Regions from separate parts of the Modestobacter sp. SSW1-42 genome, predicted to be linked through region 1. Evidence: riboswitches for the same ligand, from Rfam matches in the RefSeq annotation. Region 1 holds a riboswitch; each other region holds the start of a gene.
The links. A riboswitch is a leader RNA that binds a small molecule or an ion and turns the genes downstream of it on or off. The one in region 1 is predicted to bind cyclic di-AMP.
Positions count from the first base shown of each region.

Region 2: another riboswitch for cyclic di-AMP. It lies ahead of ACGBYP_RS13475 (transglycosylase SLT domain-containing protein); the one in region 1 lies ahead of ACGBYP_RS18525 (C40 family peptidase).
Region 3: another riboswitch for cyclic di-AMP. It lies ahead of ACGBYP_RS09380 (C40 family peptidase); the one in region 1 lies ahead of ACGBYP_RS18525 (C40 family peptidase).
Region 4: another riboswitch for cyclic di-AMP. It lies ahead of ACGBYP_RS21135 (M23 family metallopeptidase); the one in region 1 lies ahead of ACGBYP_RS18525 (C40 family peptidase).

Region 1 is NZ_JBISCA010000005.1:252,078-257,798, forward strand. Features, by position in the region: gene ACGBYP_RS18505 (TerD family protein) at 1-107, opposite strand, end outside; gene ACGBYP_RS18510 (hypothetical protein) at 196-852, opposite strand; gene ACGBYP_RS18515 (TerD family protein) at 908-1,486, opposite strand; gene ACGBYP_RS18520 (TerD family protein) at 1,552-2,127, opposite strand; cyclic di-AMP (ydaO/yuaA leader) riboswitch at 2,558-2,712, shown strand; gene ACGBYP_RS18525 (C40 family peptidase) at 2,737-3,240, shown strand; gene ACGBYP_RS18530 (hypothetical protein) at 3,345-3,545, shown strand; gene ACGBYP_RS18535 (MGH1-like glycoside hydrolase domain-containing protein) at 3,649-5,721, opposite strand, start outside.
Region 2 is NZ_JBISCA010000003.1:654,960-660,680, forward strand. Features, by position in the region: gene ACGBYP_RS13455 (LLM class flavin-dependent oxidoreductase) at 1-514, shown strand, start outside; gene ACGBYP_RS13460 (FMN reductase) at 514-1,134, shown strand; gene ACGBYP_RS13465 (VOC family protein) at 1,121-1,606, opposite strand; gene ACGBYP_RS13470 (YceI family protein) at 1,683-2,282, opposite strand; gene ACGBYP_RS13475 (transglycosylase SLT domain-containing protein) at 2,372-3,358, opposite strand; cyclic di-AMP (ydaO/yuaA leader) riboswitch at 3,375-3,526, opposite strand; gene ACGBYP_RS13480 (class I SAM-dependent methyltransferase) at 3,680-4,327, opposite strand; gene ACGBYP_RS13485 (universal stress protein) at 4,333-4,890, opposite strand; gene ACGBYP_RS13490 (cupin domain-containing protein) at 5,107-5,499, shown strand; gene ACGBYP_RS13495 (Dyp-type peroxidase) at 5,536-5,721, shown strand, end outside.
Region 3 is NZ_JBISCA010000002.1:836,706-842,426, reverse strand. Features, by position in the region: gene ACGBYP_RS09410 (HelD family protein) at 1-549, shown strand, start outside; gene ACGBYP_RS09405 (YrdB family protein) at 567-932, shown strand; gene ACGBYP_RS09400 (PPK2 family polyphosphate kinase) at 942-1,796, shown strand; gene ACGBYP_RS09395 (YhjD/YihY/BrkB family envelope integrity protein) at 1,786-2,622, opposite strand; gene ACGBYP_RS09390 (GNAT family N-acetyltransferase) at 2,670-3,128, opposite strand; gene ACGBYP_RS09385 (hypothetical protein) at 3,137-3,676, opposite strand; cyclic di-AMP (ydaO/yuaA leader) riboswitch at 3,829-3,999, shown strand; gene ACGBYP_RS09380 (C40 family peptidase) at 4,016-5,245, shown strand; gene ACGBYP_RS09375 (DUF3817 domain-containing protein) at 5,381-5,721, shown strand, end outside.
Region 4 is NZ_JBISCA010000007.1:65,273-70,993, forward strand. Features, by position in the region: gene fliL (flagellar basal body-associated protein FliL) at 1-416, shown strand, start outside; gene ACGBYP_RS21125 (winged helix-turn-helix domain-containing protein) at 699-1,313, shown strand; gene ACGBYP_RS21130 (hypothetical protein) at 1,310-1,768, shown strand; cyclic di-AMP (ydaO/yuaA leader) riboswitch at 1,916-2,070, shown strand; gene ACGBYP_RS21135 (M23 family metallopeptidase) at 2,181-3,428, shown strand; gene ACGBYP_RS21140 (peptidoglycan DD-metalloendopeptidase family protein) at 3,652-5,019, opposite strand; gene ACGBYP_RS21145 (M56 family metallopeptidase) at 5,297-5,721, opposite strand, start outside.

The DNA of each region.
Region 1 (5,721 bases):
TTCTTCTTGACCGCGTCCCAGCCCAGGCCCATGCGGACGCGGGTCAGCGAGCCGCCGTCCCGCTTGGACAGGCTGACCTTCTGGCCCTTGCTCAGGTTGACGCTCATCGATGCCACTCCTCTGTGGTCGTGCCGTGCACGTGGGGGTCCGGCCGGTCAGACGACGGCCGGGCGTCCGGGGTTCCCGGGGCCGGGCTCACTTGCGGCCGACGCCCCAGCGGATGCCCCAGTCGTAGGCCGCGTCGAGCTGGGCCTGGGTGCCGTCGACGTAGCGGACCTCGCGGCGCACCGCGAGGTCGCCGCCGCTGGGGGTGAGCAGGGCGATGGCGCAGGTGCGGGCGCCGTCGCGGGGTTCGTCGAGGCGCACCTCGATCGTGGGCCCGGACACCGGGGTGAGGGTGACCAGGCCGTCGGCGGCGGCCCAGTTCGCCGGGCCCTGGTAGATGTAGGCGAACACCAGCACCCGCCGGATGGCGGCCGACTGGGCCAGGTCGACGTGCAGGTTCTCCCCCGCCGCGTTGCCGCCGGACCGGTCGTCGCCGTCGAGCCAGATGGTCGGCGAGGCCGCGCCGGGCGCGGTGACGGAGAAGGCGTTGCCCAGCGCCTGGACGACGCCCTTCCTCCCGTCGGTGAGCTCGTAGAGGCAGCCGAGGTCCAGGTCGACGTCCGGCTCGCGCTTGCGCAGGAAGCCACCGCCGGCCGGGCGGGAGGTCCAGTTGAGGTTGACCCGCAGGACGCCGCCCCCGCCGCCGGACTTGGTCAGCGACACGGTCGGCGCGGCCTTGGTCAGCGTCACCCTCCCCGGCGTCGCCGGGGCCTGCTCGCGCGGCCGCTTGGTGTAGTCGATCGGCACCTCGGGGTCCCTTCGTGTCGGAGCGCCGGGGCGCCGTCCGTGCAGCCAACCACGCTCAGCCGACGTTGACGCCGAACTCCGTGGCGATGCCGGCCAGCCCGGACTGGTAGCCCTGGCCGACCGCGCGGAACTTCCACTCGCCGCCGCGCCGGTACACCTCGCCGAAGATCATCGCCGTCTCGGTGGAGGCGTCCTCGGACAGGTCGTAACGGGCGAGCTCGACACCGTCGTCGGCGTCGACCACCCGGATGTAGGCGTTGCGGACCTGGCCGAAGGACTGCCGGCGGGCGTCGGCCTCGTAGATGGAGACCGCGAAGACGATCTTGTCGACGTCGGGCGGCACGGCGGCCAGGCCGACCCGGATGGCCTCGTCGTCGCCGTCGCCCAGGCCGGTGGTGTTGTCCCCGGTGTGCTCGACCGAGCCGTCGGGTGAGACCAGGTTGTTGAAGAAGACGAAGTGCTCGTCGGAGAGCACCCGCCCCACGCTGTTGACCAGCAGCGCGGACGCGTCGAGGTCGAACGCCGAGCCCGACGTCGTCCGGGCGTCCCAGCCCAGGCCCACCACGGCCGCGGTGAGGCCGGGGGCCTCCTTGGTCAACGAGACGTTGCCGCCCTTGGCGAGGCTGACGCCCATGTCCGACTCCTCTGCTCCGTGGGTCCGCGGTGGCCGGCGGCGGGGCCCGCCGCCGGCCGGGGAGGTCAGACGTTGATGCCGAAGTCGCGGGCGATGCCGCCGAGGCCGGCCGAGTAGCCCTGGCCCACGGCGCGGAACTTCCAGTCGCTGCCGTTGCGGTACAGCTCGCCGAAGACCATGGCGGTCTCGGTGGAGGCGTCCTCGGAGAGGTCGTAGCGGGCGATCTCGCGGTTGTCGGCGGCGTTGATGACGCGGATGAAGGCGTTGCGCACCTGCCCGAAGCTCTGCCCGCGCTCGTCGGCCTCGTAGACCGAGACGGGGAAGACGACGCGGTCGAGGGTGGCCGGGGCGCCGGCGAGGTCGACCTTGATCTGCTCGTCGTCGCCACCGCCCTCACCGGTGAGGTTGTCGCCGGTGTGCTCGATGGCGCCGTCGGGGCTGCGCAGGTTGTTGAAGAACACGAAGTACTCGTCGGCCGGGGCCTTGCCGTCGGCGCCGAGGCCGATCGCGGAGGCGTCGAGGTCGAAGGGCTTGCCGTCGGTGGTGCGGGCGTCCCAGCCCAGGCCGACGATCACCGTCTTGAGCCCGGGAGCCTCCTTGGTGAGTGAGACGTTCCCGCCCTTGCTGAGGCTGACTGCCACCTGGATCTCCTCTGATCGGTTCGCGGGCCGCTCCGACACCTGCCGACCCGGCTCTCTCGGCTCGGATACTAGGCAGCATCGCTGTGGGGTTGCTGGGAGTCCGCCCGTCCGGTGGACGGTCCCGACCCACCCCCTCGATCGTCCACAACTGGGTGAACGGTCGGTGACTGTACGTTTCCGGCACGCGATGACCAGAAGATGTGTCGGCCAACTTGTCCTGGCCGTTTCCGCCGGCTCCTCGGCGGACCGGCCTGGAGCCGCGCAGGTCAGTCACGGCGAGTCGCGCGACCATGGCGCGCCGTGTCCGGCCGTCGGCGTCCGGGGACCCCGCCGGGCCGCTGTGCGATCACCGGGAGACCGCCATACGTTCCCGTCACCCGCCGCGTTCCACCAGTCGCCGACCCGGCGACGAGCCGGCGGGCACCGCCGAACCGGGCGGCCGCCGAGCCACGGCGGCACCATGCCCGGGCCGGGGACCCATCGCAGTCCTGGGGTGAAGCGCGACCGGCACACCCGTGCCGCAGCGCCGGGCGAGTTCCCCGCCCGAACCCGTCAGCTAACTCGGTAGGCGGTTGCGGAGAACCAGGAGAAACGTCGTCCGTGACGACCATGCGCACCACCACGTCCCGTCGTTCCACCCGCGGGGCGGCTCTCGCCCTGCTCACCGGCGCGGGCATCATGCTCAGCCCGATGGCCGCCCAGGCGGCCGCTCCTCCCGGCGCCCCCGTGGTGTCGGCCCCCAGCCAGGTCGTCGCCCCGAACGGCGCGGCCCAGCGGATCGTCGACACCGCCCTCTCGCTGCAGGGCACGCCCTACGTCTGGGGCGGGTCCACCACCCGGGGCTTCGACTGCTCCGGGCTGGTCCAGTACGCCGCGGCCTCGGCCGGCGTCTCGGTGCCGCGCACGTCCCGCGCGCAGGCCACCGCGGGCACGCCCGTCTCCCGGGCCGACCTGCGCCCCGGTGACCTGGTGTTCTTCTACAACCCGGTCGGCCACGTGGGCATCTACCTCGGCGACGGGAAGATGGTGCACGCCCCGACCCGCGGTGACGTCGTGCGCATCGCCGACGTCGACCGCATGTGGGGCTACAACTCCGCCCGCCGCATCGCCTGACGCCCACTGATGGAGTCCCAGCGCTCGGGATCCGCAGCGCTGGGACTCCGTCAGCCGTTCACGGGGCGATGGTCGGGACGGCGATGCGGTCGTCGGCGTCGAGGGTGAAGTCGGAGGCCGAGCTCGCCCGCACCCGGTCGGCGGTCGCCTCGCCGCGCCGGCTGCCGGACCCCAGCCCGGCCGCACCGGACGTCGAGCCGCGGCAGGTGGCGGCCACGGTGGTCGCCGCGGTCGAGGCGGACGTCGCGCTGGCCGACGTCCTGAGCTGGGACTCCGGCGCCGCCGCCGAGCTGCCGCCGCGGTGACCGACCCGACCGGGCCGCCCGGCGGGCGGTACGACGACGCGCTGTCCACCGATGGAGTCCCAGCGCGCCGGTAACGCACCCCTGGGACTCCATCGAGCGGCGGTCAGCCGGCCCAGCGGGGGTCGGGTGGGAGCCGCGGGTTGAGCAGGTGCGCGACCAGCGCCGTCCAGCCGGTCTGGTGGGTGGCGCCCAGGCCCTCGCCGGTGTCGCCGTCGAAGAACTCGCTGAAGGTCGGATGCTCCCGCCACAGCGGTGAGTCGCTGGCCTCGATCCGGTCGCCGTCGGCCGGGCGCCTGCCGTCGACCGGGCGGAACAGCCGGGTGAGGCTGGAGTCGATCAGGTCGGCGGCGTCGACCAGCGTGCAGCGGTTGCCCGACCCGGTCGGGATCTCGATGGTGAACGTGTCGCCGTAGTGCCGGCCCAGCGTGCGCAGCTTGTCCGCGAGCAGCACGTTGACCGGGAACCACACCGGCCCGCGCCAGTTGGAGTTGCCGCCGAACAGCCCGGTGCGCGACTCCCCCGGCTCGTACTCGATGGACGCGTCCCGGCCGCCGACCTTGGCGATCACCTGGCCGGTGGACTTCGACAGCGAGCGGATGCCGTACGGGGAGAGGAACTCGTCGGTGTCGAACATCCGCTGCAGGATGCGGGCCAGCCGGTCCTTGTCGACCAGCGACAGCAGGATCTTGCGGCCCTCGACCGCCGACCGGCTGCGCAGCGGGCCCATCAGCTGCGGACGGCGCTTCTGCAGCCACCGCACGCGCTCGGCGACGTCGGGCACCTGGGTGCTCACCCACGCCGGGATGTCGGTGGCGCCCAGGATCGGCAGCAGCCCGACCATCGACCGCACCCGCAGCGGCTCCGCCGTCCCGTCGGGGGCGACGAGCACGTCGTAGAAGAAGCCGTCGTCGGAGTGCCACAGCTTCACCTCCTGCGACCCGAAGGCGTTCATCGCCTCGGCGATGGCGAGGAAGTGCTCGAAGAACTTGGTCGCGACGCCGTCCCAGGCCTGGTTGGACCGGGACAGCTCGAGGGCGATCTTGAGCATCTGCTGGCAGTAGAACGCCATCCAGCTCGTCGCGTCCGACTGCTCCAGCCGGTAGCCCGGGGGCAGCGGGGCGGAGCGGTCGAACAGCGCGATGTTGTCCATCCCGAGGAAGCCGCCCTCGAAGACGTTCGAGCCGTCGGCGTCCTTGCGGTTGACCCACCAGGAGAAGTTCAGCAGCAGCTTGGTGAACACCCGGATGAGGAACGCCCGGTCGCGGTAGCCGTCGATCCGGTAGACGTGCCAGGCCGCCCAGGCGTGCACCGGCGGGTTGACGTCACCGAAGGCCCACTCGTACGCCGGCAGCTGGCCGTTGGGGTGCATCGCCCACTCGCGGCACATGAGCACGAGCTGTTCCTTGGCGAAGTCGGGGTCGACGTGCGCCAGCGGCAGGGTGTGGAAGGCGGTGTCCCACGCGGCGAACCACGGGTACTCCCACTCGTCGGGCATGGAGATGACGTCGGCCAACGCCAGGTGCCGCCAGCTGGTGTTGCGTCCCCCGCGGCCGCGCCGCGACTCGGGCGCGGGGACGTCGGGGTCGCCGTCGAGCCACTGCGCGACGTCGAAGCGGTACAGCTGCTTGGTCCACAGCAGCCCGGCGTAGGCGCGGCGGGCGACGTGCCGGTCGTCGTCGGACAGCCCCGGGTGGATGACGTTGCCGTAGAAGTCGTCGGCCTCGGTGCGGCGGCTGCGCAGCACGCGGTTGAACGCCGGGCCGAACATCTCCGTGTCGGGCTCGGCGGTGCGCAGCCGCAGCTTGACCGTGACGGTCTCCCCCGGCGCGACGGCGTCCCACGAGTACCAGAACGCGGCCTTGGTCCCGGTGTCGGCGGGGTTCACGGCCGACTTGTCACCGTGGACGACGCGGCGGTTGATGCCGTCCTTGGGGTACTTCGTGGCGTTGCGCTTGGCGCCGAACAGCTCGACGGCGTTGGTCTCGTTGTCGCAGAACAGCACCTCGGGGGTGCCCTCCGCGGCCAGCACGTAGCGGCCGAGGTAGCCGTGCTCGGCCTCGACCGCCTCCACGCCGTTGACCGTGAGCGTGGGGGCGAGCAGCTGGGTGAGCGTGCCCTGGCGCTTGTCGTGGCCCCAGGACCAGGTGTTGCGGAACCAGACCTGCGGCAGCAGGTG
Region 2 (5,721 bases), on a different contig from region 1:
GCGGATGGTCGAGTACTACCGCCGCCGGTACGCCCACTACGGCCACGGCGACCCCGACCAGGCGATCGTCGGCCTGGGCGGGCAGGTGTTCATCCGGAAGAACAGCCAGGACGCCGTCCGGGAGTTCCGCCCCTACTTCGACAACGCCCCGGTCTACGGCCACGGCCCGTCGCTGGAGGACTTCAGCTTCCAGACGCCGCTGACCGTCGGCTCGCCCGAGCAGGTGATCGAGCGGACGCTCGGCTTCCGCGACTACGTCGGTGACTACCAGCGCCAGCTGTTCCTCATCGACCACGCCGGCCTGCCGCTGAAGACCGTGCTCGAGCAGCTGGACATCCTCGGCGAGGAGGTCGTGCCGGTGCTGCGGCGGGAGTTCGCCGCCCTCAAGCCCACCCACGTGCCCGACGCCCCGACCCACGCCTCGCTGGTGGCCGCCGCCGGCGGCGCGCACGACACCACCGTGCACGCCCTGGACGACGTCACCGGCCGGACCGTGGAAGGGGCGCAGGCCTGATGGGCACCCGCACCCTGGCCGTGCTGAGCGCCGGCCTGAGCGTCCCGTCGTCCACCCGGCTGCTGGCCGACCGGCTGACGACGGCGACCGTGGCGGCGCTGCGGGCGCGCGGCGAGGGCGCGACGGTCGAGGTCGTGGAGCTGCGTGCACACGCCCACGACCTCGCCGACGCCCTCGTCACCGGCTTCCCCAACGCCGAGCTCCGGACGGCGGTCGACACGGTGGTGGGCGCCGACGGGCTCATCGCGGTCACCCCGGTCTTCTCCGCCAGCTACAGCGGCCTGTTCAAGACGTTCTTCGACGTCCTGGACAACGAGGCGCTGACCGGCAAGCCGGTGCTGATGGGGGCGACCGCCGGCAGCCCGCGGCACTCGCTGGTGCTCGAGCACGCCGTCCGCCCGCTGTTCTCTTACCTGCGGGCGGTCACCGTGCCGACCGCGGTGTTCGCCGCCGCTGACGACTGGGCCGGCGGCGGGGTCGACCAGACGCTGGCGGCCCGCATCGAGCGGGCCGCCGGCGAGCTGGCCGGGCTGGTCGCCGGGCAGCCGGTGACCAGCCGACCGGCCGACCCGTTCGCCGACCCGACGACGTCGTTCGAGGACCTGCTCAGGGGGCAGTGACCCCCACGGGGGCGGTGGCCGGACCGTCGGCCGCCGCCTCCAGCTCGGCGACGACGATGCGGCGCATGCCCAGCATCGCCTGCATCGCCCGGTGGGCCCGCTCGGGGTCGCGGTCGCCCAGCAGCTCGGGCAGCCGCACCGGCACGACCTGCCACCAGAACCCGTAACGGTCCCGGAGCCAGCCGCACATGCTCTCCTCGCCGCCCTCGGACAGCGCGTCCCAGTAGTGGTCGACCTCCTCCTGGTCGGCGCAGGAGATCGAGAGGCTGACCGCCCACGAGGCGACCTGCCCCGGACCGCCGTTGAGCCCCTGGTAGGGCTGACCGTCGAGCGTCCACTCCACGACGAGCGCCGAGCCGTCGGGGTTGCGGCGCACCGAGCTGACGGCCGAGTTCGGGAAGACCGACGTGTAGAACGCGGCGGCCTGCTCGGCCTGGCCGTCGAACCACAGGCAGGGTGTCTGGACGGGCATGGGAGGTCCTCTCCTCGTGGGTGTGCAGAGGAGACCACCCGCGGACGCCGAACTCATCGGCGTCCGCGCCCGGCGCTCAGCCGACCTTGATCGCCGAGACGTCGAACTCGATCTGCACGCGGTCGCTGACCAGCACGCCGCCGGTCTCGAGGACCGCGTTCCAGGTCAACTGCCAGTCGCTGCGCTTGATCGCCAGCGCACCCTCGAAGCCCACCCGGGTGTTGCCGAACGGGTCCTGCGCCGAGCCGGTGAGGGTGAAGTCGACGGACACCGACCGGGTGACGTCCTTGATGGTCAGGTCGCCGGTCACGCGGTAGACCTCGTCGTCGACCTGCTCGACGTCGGTGGAGGCGAAGCGCATCTCGGGGTAGCGCTCGACGTCGAGGAAGTCCGGCGAGCGCAGGTGCGCGTCCCGGTCGGGCGTGCCGGTGTCGATGCTGGCGGTGGCGATGCGCAGGTCGACGCTGCTGGCCATCGGGTGCGCCGTGTCGAGGTGGGCGGTGCCGGAGAACTCGGTGAACGCACCGCGGACGGTGGTCACCATCGCGTGCCGGGCCCGGACGCCGATCCGGGTGTGCGCGACGTCGACCGTGTAGTCGCCGGTGACGTCGGCGAGGGCACTGGTGGCGGCGTCGAAGTCCGTCACCGATCCCTCGGGTGCACGGTGCTTGCCCACGTTGCGCGCTCCTGGAGTCGGTGGGTGGAACGCGTCGATCGTGCACGACGGGTCCGACACCGGGAAGAGGGGGCCCGCTCCCGGTCCGGTCAGTACCAGCCGGTGGACTTCGAGTGGGACCAGGCGCCGCACGGCGAGCCGTAGCGCGAGTCGATGTAGATCAGCCCGGCGTCGATCTGGCGGTACCCGTCGGAGGTCTTGGCGATCCCGGTGCCCTTCCAGGTCGAGTCGAGGAACTGCGGGATCCCGTAGGCGGTGCTGCTCGGGTTCTGGGCGTTCGGGTTCCAGCCGCTCTCCTTGCCCCAGAGGTTCTCGAGGCAGGAGAACTCGCTGCTGCTGCCGCCGAGCTGGGCCCGGGCGTAGTCCTGGAAGGAGCCGGCCCGGCCCGAGGAGCTGCCGGCCGGGGCCTCGGCGGCAGCGGGCTCCGGGGCGGGCGCGGCAGTCGGCGCGCTCTTCTTCGTCGTCGCCGTCTTCGCGGCCGCCGCGGCCTGGGCGGCGGCGGCCTCCTCGGCGGCCTCCGCCTCCGCCGCGGCCTCCGCCTCCGCGGCGGCCTGGGCCTCGGCGGCCAGACGCGCCTCCTCGGCGATCCGGGCCTCCTCCGCGGCCTTGGCCTCGGCGGCGAGCCGGGCCTCCTCGGCGGCCTTGGCGTCGAGCACGGCCTGGTCGGCGGCGGCCTGCGCCTGGGCGGCGGCGGCCTGCTCGGCCTCGCGCTGGCTGCGGTTGCCGGCCAGCTCCCCGAGGCGCTCGCCGATCCGGCCCTGGGACAGCGTCACGTCGGCCTGGGAGGAGCTGAGGCCGAGCTGCGCGGCGACGCTCACCGGCTGGGCGGCAGCGTCCGCGAGGGCGTCCTCCTGGCCGACGGTCAGCACGTTGACCATGATCGCGCCGGCTGCGGCGACGGCGAGGTACAGCGCGGGACGGCGGAGCCCACCGGGGGGCAGCCGACGGCCGGTGCGCGGCGTGGCCACAGGGCTCGCCAGGACGGCGGTGGCCGGGGCGTCGGCGGCCGCGACGTCGAGGACGTCGGTGGCCGGGGACTGCTGGTGCGAGGCGCGCGCGATGGAGCGACGGGACATCGAGGGGGTGGACTCCGTGGTCTTCCGCGGCCGCCTACCGGGTTAGCTGACGGATTCGGGCGGGAAGGCGCCCTACGCGCACCGGGCGGGAGGCCCGGAGCGAGATTCACCCCAGTGCTGCGGTGGGTCCCCGGATCGCTGCTGGCAGCGACTCGGCGGCATCCGGTGCGGGCTCCCCGGGTGGGGACCTGACGTCCGACCGGACTCGGCCACGGTAGAGCCCGTGACGTGGTCGTGACAATCCCCGGATCGCGATTTGTGAGGATCTGCCACGTTTGACCAGGTGGGGAACGGGTCAGTCGGCGGTCTGTGACGGACGGCTCAGGGCAGCCGCCACACCGTCGTCCGGCGGACCTCACCACCGTCGGCGTCCGGGACGTCGTAGGCGGCCTGCTCCAGCAGCCCCTCCTTCGGCACGTAGGCACGGCCCGGGTCGCCGATGAACACGGCGGCGCCGCGCAGCCAGGCGGTGCCCAGGAAGGGCAGCACCCGGGCGGTCATGTCCCGGTCGTAGCAGACGTCACCGGCCAGGACGACGTCGACGTCCGGCGGGTCCTCGCCCAGCACGTCGCCGACGACCTCGACCCCGGTGACCCCGTTGAGCTCGGAGTTCAGCGCGATCGCCGCGTGCGAGTACGGGTCGATGTCACTGGCCACGACGCTGCCCGCCCCGGCCAGCAGCGCCGCCACGGCGACCAGCCCGCTGCCGGCGCCCAGGTCGAGCACCCGGCGGCCGGCCACCAGCTCCGGGTGGTCGAGCACGTGCCGGGCCAGCGCCTGCCCGCCGGGCCAGGCGGCGGCCCAGAACGGCGGGTCCTGACCGGCGCCCCCGCCCTCGGTCTCCATCGCCTCCCACAGCGCGACGACGTCGTCGGCGACGTGCAGCTGCACCTCGGGCACCAGGGTGGGCCGGGCGGGCGTCGTGTGCGCCCGCAGGAAGGACGGCGGGACCGCCCGCTGCTCCGGCACCGGGTTCAGCCCTCGCCGCCGTCGCGGACGACGGTGACCGCGCACGGGGCGTGCCGGGTGACCTGGTCGCTGACCGAGCCCAGCAGCAGCCCGGCGAAGCCCCCGCGCCCGCGCGCGCCGACGACCAGCAGGTCCGCGCCCCGGGCGGCCTCGATCAGGGCCTGCGCCGGGGCGGCGTGCACCACGTGGCAGGTGACGCCGGCGGCCCGCTCGGCGCCGAGCACGGCGACGACGTCGGCCTCCAGGTCGGCCTGGACGGCGGCCTCGTAGTCGGCCAGCGGCGGGACGTAGCCGGGCTCCCAGCTGGCCGGCTGTGGCGCGGTGACGATCCGCCAGGCCCGCACGACGTGCAGCGGCCAGGACGCGCGCTCGGCGAGAGCGGCGGCCCAGACCAGCGCGTCGCGCGCGTGGTCGGAGTCGTCGTGCCCGACCACGACCCCGCCGGTGACGGCCGCCTCGGTGGCCACGGTGTCGGTCTCGGTGCCGGTCAGCTCGGCGGCCGCCTCGTCCCGCTCGGCCTCGAGTGCTGCGTCCGCCCGGGTGTTGCCTGCCTGGTCGCTCACGACGTCCTCCTGTGCCGGTCCACCTGCCCGGCCGCGGCCGGGCGCCAGGACGCCCTGGCCTGCACAGCCTGTCCTACCGCACCGGCGGCCGTGCTCCCAGGTGCCGGTGGACGGTTCGAAGATCACCTCGGATCGCGCACGGGGCCGCGGTGCTCTTGACTGGACGACGACCGGCGGCAGCCCCTGCCGCCCGCACCGAGGAGGAGGACGAGGTCCGTGGAGCACTTCACCATCGCCACCGTCGCCGAGCAGAGCGCCGACTTCCGCCGGGTCCTCTGGACCGGCGAGCACACCCAGCTCGTGATCATGACCATCCCCGTCGGTGGTGAGATCGGCGAGGAGGTCCACGAGGTGGACCAGATCCTCACGTTCGTCAGCGGCACCGGGACGGCGAAGGTCGGCGGCCAGGAGAAGAAGGTGGCCCAGGGCGACCTGGTCGTCGTCCCGGCCGGCAAGAAGCACAACTTCCTCAACACCGGGGTCAACCCGCTGGTGCTCTACACGGTCTACGGCCCGCCGGAGCACGCCGACAAGGCCGTGCACAAGACGAAGGAGGAGGCCGACGCGCTCGAGGAGGCCGGCAAGGACGAACCGCCGACCGAGGGCTGACGCCGGCGCCTGGGGCAGAGGGGGCAGGCTGGTCGGGTGACCGCACAGCCCGGCGTCTTCGCTCTCGGCACCCCCGAGCACTGCTACCTCGAGCTCGACCTCGAGCCCGGCCGCACCGCGGAGGACCTGGTCCGCGGGGTGGCCGGGCTCACCGGCCCGCTGTCGACGACCGGCGGCGTCAACGTCGTCGTCGGGTTCCGGCCCGAGCTGTGGGCCGAGGTC
Region 3 (5,721 bases), on a different contig from region 1:
TCGGCCGAGAGCTGGGCGCAGACGCTCGTCGCGCTGGGCCGGCCGGAGACCTCGGTGCGCCCGCTCACCCGCGGCTACCGGGTGCCCGGCGAGGTGCTCGACCTGGCCAACCGGCTGCTGCCCACGATCGCGCCGGGGCTGGGCGCGGCCACCGCCGTCCGCCGGGACCCCGGTGCGCTGCAGCTGCGGCCGGTCCCGACGGTCGCCGGGACGCTGGCCGCGGTGGTGGCGGAGCTGGCGGCGACCGAGGGGTCGACCGGCGTCGTCTGCGCCGACACCGCGGTCCCCGACGTGGTCGCGGTGCTGGCCGCGGCCGGGCTGGACGTCGCCGCGCTGGCCGACGACGGCACCGAGCCGGCCCGGGTGGCGGTCGTGCCGGCGACGCTGGTCAAGGGGCTGGAGTTCGACCACGTCGTGGTGGTCGAGCCCGCCGCGATCGTGTCCGCCGAACCGCGCGGGCTGCACCGGCTCTACGTCGTCCTCACCCGGGCGGTGAGCAGCCTCGTCGTCCTGCACGCCGAGCCGCTGCCCACCGAGCTGGCCGGCTGAGCCGGGCGGCGGCCACCGTGCGGACCGGGCTGGCGTGGGCCGACGCCGCGCTGGCGTTCGTCCTGGAGCTGGTCGCCCTCGCGGTGCTCGCGCGGGCCGGGCACCGGCTGGGCGGTGGAGGTCTCCCCGGTGTCGCGCCGGCGGTCGCGCTGCCCGTGGTGGCGGCGGTGCTGTGGGCCCGGTTCGCCGCACCCCGGGCCGGCCGGACGTCGACGGGCCGCCGGCTGGCCGTGCAGCTGCTCGTGCTCGGCGGCGCCGCGGTGCTGCTCGGCCTGCAGGGCGCTCCGGGCTGGGCAGGCCTGCTCGGCGGCGTGGTGGTGCTCAACCTGGTCGCCGCCGCCCTGCTCCCGTCCGTGCACGCTCCGCCGGAGCGGCGTCCCTAGGCTCCGTGCATGGCCCCCTCCCTGCGCGAGACGCTGCGTGCCCCCGCTGCCCCGGTCCGGCTGCGCGGGGTCGACCCGCGCTCGACCCCGCTGGTCCCCGGGGACAAGGAGCACACCCGCGAGGTGGCCGCGGCCGAGGGCCGCCGGCTGGCCGAGCTGCAGGAGCGGCTCTACGCCGAGGGGGTCACCGGCGGGCGGCGGCGGGTGCTGCTCGTGCTCCAGGGCATGGACACCAGCGGCAAGGGCGGTGTCGTCCGGCACGTCGTCGGCGCCGTGCAGCCGCAGGGCGTGTCGGTCACCGGCTTCGGCCGGCCGACTCCCGAGGAGCTGCGGCACGGGTTCCTGTGGCGGGTGCGGCGCGCCGTCCCCGGGCCCGGCAAGCTCGGCGTGTTCGACCGCTCGCACTACGAGGACGTGCTGGCCGGCCGGGTGCGGGAGCTGGCGCCGATGCCGGTCATCGAGCGCCGGTACCGCGAGATCGTGCGGTTCGAGCAGCAGCTGGCCGACGACGGCGTGACCCTGGTGAAGGTGCTGCTGCACATCTCGGCGTGGGAGCAGAAGCAGCGGCTGCTCGCCCGGCTCGACGACTCGGCCAAGCGCTGGAAGTTCGACCCCTCCGACCTCGACGACCGCGCCCTGTGGCCGGACTACCAGCGCGCGTACGAGACGGCGCTGGAGCGCACCGGCACCGACACCGCGCCCTGGTACGTCGTCCCGGCCGACCGCAAGTGGTACCGCAACTGGGCGGTGGGCCGGCTGCTGCTGGAGACGCTCACCGAGCTCGACCCGCGGCTGCCCGAGCCCACCTACGACGTCGCCGAGCAGCGCGACCGGCTGATCGAGGAGCACCCGGTCAGCGACTGAGCGCGGGCGCCCCCCGGCGCAGCCGCTCGTCGACCGCCTCGGTGAACAGCCACCCGGCGATCAGCACGAACTGCAGCATGAACAGCCAGAAGCCGACGGCGACCACCCCGCCGACGACGGTGAGCCCGCCGAAGGGGGCGCCGAGGTCCAGCGGCAGGGCCAGGAACAGCACGAACCCCTGCAGGAACCCTGAGAGCGAGCCCGCGGTGAACAGCGCGCCGACCACCACCGCCCGCCACCGCAGCCGGCCGGCCGCGACGACCCGGAACACCCAGATCAGCGGCAGGGTGAGGGCGAACAGCACGGAGTAGTAGCCGGCCGCGAAGCCACCCAGCCCGGCCGCGAAGCCGGGGGTCTCGGCCAACCGGGCCAGCAGCCGCCCCACCAGCAGCAACGGGTAGAGCAGCAGCGGCGCCAGCACCAGCAGCGGCAGCGACGCCAGCCGGCCGCGCCAGGCGGTGAACCGGTCGTGCGCCGGGCTGAAGCGGAGCAGCGCCCGGCGCACCCCCTCGCCGTAGAGCGAGATCGGCAGCAGGGTCAGCAGCGCCCCGACCACGCTGAGCCCGGTGCCCGCCTCGGCCAGCCGGGCGACCGCGGCGGGGGCGCCCAGCTCGGCCGGCAGCACCGACGCCAGCCGCCCGGTGAGGGTGCGCACCTGGTCGGCACCGGCCACCCAGCTGGTCAGGCCCAGGGACAGCACCAGCGCCGGGACGACGGCGATCCCGGCGTAGAAGGTGAGCCCGGCGGCGATCAGCGCGGTGTCGCGGCCGCGCAGCCGGTCGCGCATGGTGGCCAGCAGGCCGCGTGCCTCTCTCGCCACCTGCACGCGCCCATGTGACCAGGTCCGGCCCGGTCGCGCCCGGGCGGGGTCGGTCAGGTCAGCGACCGGGCGAAGAAGAGCGATCCCGCGGCGTCCTCGCCGAGGTAGTGGCCGAAGGCGCCGACCGGGGTGTAGCCGGCCGCCGTGTACAGCCCGATGGCCTCCGGCTGCCGGGGCCCGGTCTCCAGGCGCAGCGTGGTCCAGCCGCGGGCCAGCGCCTCGGCCTCCAGCCCGGCCAGGACCAGCCGGGACACCCCGCGCCCCCGGGCCGCCGGGACGACGTACATCCGCTTGACCTCGGCGGCGCCGGGCTCCAGCGCCCGCAGCGCCCCGCAGCCCAGCGGCGTCCCGTCGTCGTCGCGGGCGACGAGGACGACGGCGACGTCGTCGGCCGAGGGCGGGACGCCGGGCTCGCCCTTGCCGTCGTAGCGGGCCCGCCGCTCGTCCTGCTGGGCGGTGGTCAGCTGCTGCACGACCGGGTCGTCCCAGGCGGCGGGGGAGAGGCTCGGCACGTCCCCGATCATGGCGGTCCGGGCTGCACCTGCTGCAGCAGCCCCCAGACGAACTGCGCCCGCGCTCCGGGCAGGTGCACCTCCCAGCGGGTGGGCACGCGGGGGTCGACGACCTGCGCGCCGGGCAGTCCGGCCACGTCACCGACCACGTGCGCCCACACCCGCAGGTCCCCGGGCGCCGCGGGCGGCACCGGGGAGCCGGGTGCGCGCACCAGTTGCCCGTCCAGGACCGGGCCGCCGCGGACGGTGACCACCTCCCAGCGCAGGTGCGGCCACAGCGGCAGCGGCCACCGGCGGACGTCGAGGACCGCGTCGCCGGAGCGGCGCTCCTCACACTCCTCGGGCGGACCGAGGACGGCGGCGTACCGCGACACGCCGTGCGGCCCGTTCGCCGAGTGCTGCAGCGACTGCCAGCGGCGGTGCGCCTCGCGGGCCTCGGCACGGTCCGCGGACAGCCGCGGCAGGGCGTCGATGACCAGGTCAGGCCGCAGATCTGCCATCCGGCGGAGCAGCACGAGACAGAACTCCCGCCGTCCCAGGCCGCGCATCCGGCGAGCCTGTCACGCTTGGTGAGCGTGTCCTGGCACACGCCAGGAGTTTCTGCACAAATTGCGCCCGACCGTTTGTCATCTCCCGGTCACACGCTTACGGTGGGCGACGGTCCGGACGGGCACCTCAGCCCCCTCCCGGGGAGCGACCGCCTGGACCGCCGCCGAACCACAGCGGCCCGTGCAGCACGGCGGGCCAGTGGACCGGGGACCCACCGCAGCACTGGGGTGAAGCTCCTCGCGACCCGTACGGGCCGCGTGGTGCCGGGCGTCTTCCCGCCCGAACCCGTCAGCTAACTCGGTAGGCGGCGAGTGGAAGAAAGGAAACACCCGCCTCACATGGCGAGTTCGCTCAACTCTGCGCGCCGTCGGTCCACGACCGCCGTCCTGATCTCGCTGGCCGCCGCCGGCGTCGTCTCCCTCACCTCCCTTCCCGCGTCGGCCGCTCCCGAAACGCCGGCGAACTCGCAGGAGGCCGCGGCCCTCATCGCCGCCCGTGGCAACGACCTCGAGGTCGTCACCGAGCAGTTCCACGCCGCCACCGACGCACTGACGGCGCAGCAGCAGGCCGCCGCACAGGCAGCCGCCGCCGTCGTCGACGCCGACGCAGCCGTGGGCACCGCGCGCGAGAAGGTCACCGAGGTGGCCCGCAGCGCCTACACCGGTGACCGGCTGGACACCCTGCAGGCCATGCTGACCAGCACCTCCGCCGACGAGATGATCGACCGCGTCGGCACGCTGGACACCATCGCCGACCACAACAACGAGGTCCTGGGGGCAGCCGAGCAGGCGACCCAGACGGCCGCCCAGGCCAAGGCCACCGCCGACCAGGCCGCCGCCGCCGCCCAGGCGCAGGTCGAGCAGGTCGCCCGCCAGCAGGCCGACCTCGAGGCGCAGATCGCCGCCTACCAGGCCGACTTCGAGCGGCTGACCGCCGAGGAGCAGGAGCGGGCCCGCCGGCTCGCCGAGGAGCAGGCCGCAGCAGCCGCCGCGGCCGCCCGCGCGCAGCAGGCCGCCGCCGAGGCCGCTGCCGCCGAGCAGGCCGCCGCAGCCAGCTCCAGCGCCTCGAGCGCACCGGCCGAGCGCCGGACCCCGGCTGCCTCCCGTGCCACCCGGTCCGCCACCGAGCCGGCCCCGGCCCCGGTGCCGGCCGCTGCCTCCGCCCCTGCCGCGGCGCCCGCCCCGGTCGCGGCTGCGGCGCCCGCCGGCGGCGGCAGTGGTTCCGGCCAGGCTGCCGTCGCCACCGCGATGGCCCAGCGCGGCAAGCCCTACGTGTGGGGCGGGAACGGTCCCGGCTCCTTCGACTGCTCCGGCCTGGTGAAGTACGCCTACGCCGCCGCCGGGGTCAGCCTCCCGCGCAGCAGCAGCCAGCAGGCGACGGTCGGCCGCGCGGTCTCCCGCGGCGACCTGCAGCCCGGCGACCTGATCGCCTTCGGCAGCCCCGTCTACCACATCGGCATCTACATCGGGAACGGGCAGATGGTGCACGCCCCGACGAGCGGTGACGTGGTGAAGGTCGCCCCCATCGACGCGGTGGGCGCCATCACCGCCATGCGCCGCGTCGGCTGACGCAGATCGCACGACCCCGGTGCCCCGGCCGCCACACGGCGTCCGGGGCACCGGTGCGTCCGGGGTGGGCCGGTCCGGGCACACAGGGAGCCCGGGCAGGATGAGCGCCACCGACCGCACGACCCGAGGAGCTCCGTGCCCGCCGTACTGACCGATCCGCGCACCGTCGCCCGCGCCTTCCGCGTCGTCGCGGTCGCCGAGGCCGTGACCTGGGTGCTCCTGCTGGCCGGGATGTTCGTCAAGTGGGTGCTCCGGACCTCCGAGGTGGGCGTCCAGCTGGCCGGCCCGGTGCACGGCGCGGTCTTCGTGGTCTACGTCGCGGTCACCCTGCTGGCCTGGCGGGTGCTGCGCTGGTCGCCGGGCACGGCGTTCCTGGCGCTGCTGGCCTCGATCCCGCCGCTGTGCACGGTCTGGTTCGAGCGGTGGGCGCAGCGCACCGGCCGGCTGCCCGTGGGGGAGACCGCACCCACCCCGGC
Region 4 (5,721 bases), on a different contig from region 1:
AGAAGCTGCTCATCATCGGGCTGGTCGCCGTCCTGGCGATCGGTGCCGCGGTGTACTTCTTTGTCTTCAGCGGGAGCGGTGAGGCCGAGGCCGAGCCCGCGCCGGAGGCCGGCACCGTGGTGCTCGCCGTCGAGCCGGTGGCGATCAACCTGGCCGGCGGCAGCTACCTGAAGCTGGGCTTCACGCTGCAGATGTCGGCGGCCTATGACCTGAACGCCGGTGGCGGGCACGGCGGTGGCGGCAAGCCGGACGGCTCGAAGGCGTTGGACATCGCGATCTCGCAGTTCTCCGGCGTGACCCTGACCGACGTGCAGGCCAACCGCGAGGCGATGAAGGCCCACTTCGAGGAGGCCGTCATCGAGGCCTACCACGGGGATGTCTACGAGCTCTGGTACACGGAGTACGTCACTCAGTGAAAGGACCCCTAGCCGTCCCGCCCAAGCTGATGCGCCGCACCTGAAGCATCGCGCCTGGCAGTCCACCCCGCGCCTCTCACGAGGGGCTGTCCCGTACCAGCCGGTGCCGGCTCCCCGGCGCCGGCTGGTCGGCGGTGGGGTCTTCATCTACTGCCTCGACCTGGAGGAGCGAAAGGATGCATCCGTCGGGGGTGGCTGGTTACCGAGGGCTCGCGTCAGCCCTAGCCACTTCCGATTCATGGAAGTATCTTCTCACTTATGAGAAGTAAGTCTCCGTCGCTGATGCCGATCTTCCGGTCGCAGCAACAGGCGGAGCTGCTGACTCAGCTGCATCTGCACCCAGACGCCCAGTACGCCCTCAGCGAGCTGGCGCAGGCGGCACGAGTTCCGCTGAGTACCGCGCACCGGGAGATGGCTCGCCTGGTCGACACTGGCCTGGTCGTCAGCCGCAGTGTCGGCCGCACCCGTCTCTACCAGGCCGACGCCGGTCATCCCGCCGCCCGTGCACTGACCGAGCTGCTGACTCTCACCTTCGGCCCGGCCCAGGTGATCGGCGAGGAGTTCGTCGAGCTGCCTGAGGTGGACTCGGTGCTGCTGTTCGGGTCCTGGGCAGCTCGGTACGCCGGGCAGGACGGCCCACCGCCGGCTGATATCGACGTTCTGATCATCGGCACCCCGCACCGCGCGGCGGTCTACGCCGCCGCCGACCGGGCCGCCGCGCGTCTGCGGCTCCCGGTGAACCCGGCGCTGCGGACACCGGACCAGTGGCGGGCCGCTGAAGACGCACTCGTCGACCAGGTGCACCGCTCCAGCTACTTGACGGTCATCCAGCGCGCCGCCAACCCATCCTCGGAGGCGGCGGCACCGCCGCTGACGGGGATCGGTGAACGGCGATGACCAGCTGGGCCAAGGGCGCAGCGGAGGTCGAGCAGCTCATCGCCGACCGGGAGCTGCAGCGGGCGCCCGGCGCGCAGCTGGCCGCGCAGGCGACCTTGGATCGAGCGCGCCAGCTGCTTACGTCGGCCGGCACGTTGCTGGAGACCGATCCGGGTACCGCCTTCATAATCGCCTACGACGCCGCCCGTCAGGCCGGGGCTGCTGTGCTCGCCCAGCAGGGTCTGCGGGCCACTCACGAAGGTGGCCACATCGTGGTCGAACGCGCACTGCGCGCGCAGTTCGAACCGGGATTCACCGACTTCGGCTACCTGCGCCGTCGCCGCCACGAGTTGGAGTACCCCGGACCCACGGGGCCGGAGATCACCAGTGTCGATGAAGCCCGCCAGGCGCTGACCGATGCCACCGCCATGGTCGAGGCCATTGCCCAGCTGCTGCCTGCACTCGACATCTTCTGAGCTGGCGCGCCTGAGCATGGGGGCGGGTCTGTCGTGCGGAGGCAGGCCGAAGTAGTTGGCCGGCGTTACCGACCTGTGACAACTATCTAGCTTCGTAGTATCGTCTTGCCCGGTCCGAGTGAGCCACGACCTCGCCCCGAGGTCCTCACCCGGACCCCGTCGAACTGCCACCGCTCGCGGTGGCGGACCGGGGACCCATCGTTCCCCTGGGGTGAATCTCGACCGGCCACCGTGCCGCCGCGAGTAGGGCTGTCTCCGGCCCGAACCCGTCAGCTAACTCGGTAGACGGTGAGGGAGAACGGAGCCCGTCGCGTTGGCGACATCGCACGACGTCTTGCACGACCCTGCCCGTCATCGGCCCCACCCGGGCCGGCCCCGCTGGCGCACCCCAGCGCTCGCATCAGCCCTGTCCGTGAGCGCGGCGTTATTGCTGGCTCTCACCGGCCCCGCGGCCCAGGCGGCACCCGGAGCGCCGGCCGCAGCGAGCCAGCCCGAGCTCGCCGCGGCCGAGGCCGCGCTGCGCGACGTCGAGGAGTCCGTGGCGGCAGCCGAGGAGAACCTGCAGCAGCTCACCGTGGAAGCCGAAGCTGTCGCCGACCAGAGCCTGGTCGCCCAGGCCGAGCTGGTCACCGCCCGGCAGCAAGCCGACGCCCGCGTCGCGGAGCTGACCGCTGCCGCCGCGGCCGTCGACCGGGCCCGAGCCGACGTCGCGGCCCTGGGCCGGCGGAGCTACATGGGCGCGGATGCCTATGGCGCTGCCTCGGCGTTCCTCGGCGCGGCCAGCCCCGATGAGGTGCTCGATCGGGCCGCCACCCTAGACCACCTCGGGGAGGCCCGGGCCGAGCAGCTCCAGCAGCTCGAGGTCGTCCAGGTCCAGCAGCAGGCAGCGACCGAGGCGGCCAAGGCCGCGGTGGACGCCCGCGATGCGGCCGCCCAGGCCGCCGCGGAGGCCGAGCGGGTCGCCAACGACAAGCTCGCGGCCGCGCAGCAGACCTACGACGCCGCCGTGGGGGAGAGGGCCGCGCTGGAGCAGCAGCTGCAGCAGGCCCGGGAGCGGCTGGCCACCCTCGCCCGTGAAGCGGCAGCCGCAGCAGCTGCCGAGCAGGACCGCAGCGCCGCAGTCGCGGCCGCAGCAGCTGCCGAGCGGGCCGGTAGCGCCTCGATCCCCGCCGCACCTGGGACGGCCAGCGGGGCCACCGCACCGGCCGAACGGGGCAACCAGGCGGCCTCCCGTGGAAGCGAGCGGAGCGCCGCCGGCACCGGCATCCCGACCACCGGCCGGGTCACCTCCTGCTACGGCACCCGCTCGGGGACCATGCACAACGGCATGGACATCGCCGCCCCGATCGGCACCCCCATCTACGCCCCCGCCGATGGCGTGGTGCTCCAGGCCGGTCCCGCGTCGGGCTTCGGGTTGGCCGTCTACCTGCAGCACGCCGATGGCTCGATCACCCTCTACGGCCACATCGACAGCTACTCCGTCGCCGCCGGCCAGCGGGTGACCGCGGGGCAGCAGATCGCCGCCGTCGGCAACAAGGGCCAGTCCACCGGCGCCCACCTGCACTTTGAGGTGCACCAGGGCGGGCTGTACGTCAACCGCACCAACCCCGTTCCGTGGCTCACCGCCCGCGGCCTGTCGATGGGCGGTGGCTGCGGCTGACCACCCAGCGGGGCCATGGACAGCTGAACCGGTGGCCCCGCCGGGTGATCGGTACTGACGTATCGCCGTGCCCACCCCCCGCCGGCGCGCCGTGAGCGTTTGCAGCGCAGGTGGCCCGTGGCCGAGGAGATAACCCCAGGCCACGGGCCGCCAGCGGCAGGGGGCCCCGGCAGCTGATCAGCAGGCCGGCCGCCAGCTGCCTGACCGGACCGGGTGCTCCAGCTCAGCACCGGCCGCCCATCGAGACCCCGCGGGCGGCCAGCCAGGAGATGGGGTCCACCGCACCGGTGTGCAGACCAGCGGTGTTGACCTGGAAGTGCAGATGCGGACCGGTGGACTGCCCCTTGTTGCCCACCTCGGCGATCACCGTGCCGGCCGACACCCGCTGCCCGGCAGTCACGAAGTAGTCGTTGATGTGCCCATAGACCGACACTGACCCGTCATCGTGCTGCAGGTAGACCGCCAGCCCGTACCCGCTGGCCTCCCCGGCGCGGACCACCCGGCCGGCGGCGGCGGCATAGATCGGGGTGCCGATCGGGGCGGCGATGTCCACGCCGTTGTGCATGACCCCCCAGCGCATCTCGAAGCACGTCGTGAACCGGCCACCGGTCGGGGCCACGCCGCCGCCGGTCACCGGCCGCGGTGCGGGAGCATCGGCGATGTCCGGGGCCGGAGCTGGCTTGGGCCCGGCGGCCGGCTCCGCTGGCTTGGCAGCCGGGGTGCCCGCCTTGACCTGGGGCGTGGTCTGCGCCGCTTGCTTGGACGGCGAGGTGGCCTGTGCTGCCGCCCTGGCCGTGGCGGCGGCCTGCGCCGCCGCCTTGGCGGCCGCGGCGGCCTGAGCCTCAGCCTCGGCCTTCTCCCGCGCCTGCTGCTGCTGCCACGCCTGGTAGGCGTTGCGCTGCCCCTGCAAAGACAGGAGACGGACCTGAGCTTCCTGCAGCTGCGTCTCGATGGTGGCGCGCTGAGCGGCGAGGGCGTCGGCGGCGGCCTGGAAGACCGCGACCTGCTCATCGGCCGCCGCCTTGGCAGCCGAAGCCTGCTCGGCGGCCTGGGCTCGATCGGCGACCGCCGCCCGTGCCCGGGTGTCGGCGTCGACGTGGGCGGTCTCGGCGATCCGCAGGCTCTCCAGCGTGGCGGTGCGCTGATCGGCCAGCAGACGCAGCGTGGCGGCTCCCTCCAGCAGCTGGTCCGGCCCGGTGGCGCTGAGCAGCGCGGCGATGCCGCTGAGGTCCCCGCTGGACATGTACCGCTCCCGCCCCACGGTGGCCACGTCGGCCCGGGCCAGGGTCACCGCCTGCTGCGCGGCCCGCAGCTCGGCCGCGGTCACCACCGCCTGCTCTTCAGCGGCCTCCAGCTCTCCCTGGGCGATGCGGTCGGCCTCGCTGACCGCCTCGGCCTGGACCATCACCCGCTCGAGGTCGCTCTCCGCGCCGGACAGCAGCCCGGCCAGGCGGCCCACCTCGGCGGCGGCCTGCTCCTGACTGGACTGAGCTGCGCTCAGGTCCGCGTCGCTGGGGTTGCTCGGTGCGGCCTGAGCCGAGGCGGCCAGGGGACCGAAGGAGACCGCGGCCACGGCCAGAACGAGCCCCACCGTCCACAGCCTGACCGGCCGCTGCAGGGCGCGGCCGCGACCGGGGCGCACTCCTGCCGGTGAGACGACGCTCCGCTCGGACCGCTGTTGCGGCCGGTCAGCAGCCCTCTGGCGAGGGAGGTTGCTGAACCCACCGCGGCGAAGGTGTCCGGTGCACATCGGCTGTCGTCCTCACATCCCATTGCTACTACTGGTCGTAGTTGCAACGGCAGTAAGGGTGTTCGTCTTGAGGGGGAGAGGCCGCTGTTCAGAGAAGGGCTCGCGGGAAGTGAGTGGATCAGGTGACCGCGCACAGCACGATGTTGAAGCCCAGCCACGTGGTCGCCGCGGGAAGAAGCAGCGCCCCGGTCGCCATCGCCAAGGTCCCCGGCCAGCGGAGAAGATGGCTCATGCGCCACGGGTCGGTGGTTTCCAGCCGGCTGATGCGCAGCTCGGTCAGGCGGGAGGCCATGGCCAGCCCGAAGGGGAGGACCGGCTGTCCGGTCATCCGGCGCAGCGCGACCTGAACGGCCTCGGGCCCGCACCGCCGCGCTGCGTGGGCATCGGCGGCGAGCTCCACCAGGTCCCGAATGGCGGCCGGCGCTGCGCGCAGCAGGGGGCACCAGGGGAGGGCGGCGGCCAGTGTCTCAGCGATCGTCACCAAAGCGTGGTGGTGGCCCCGTAGGTGTGCACGCTCATGCTCCAGCGTCGCTGCGACTGCCT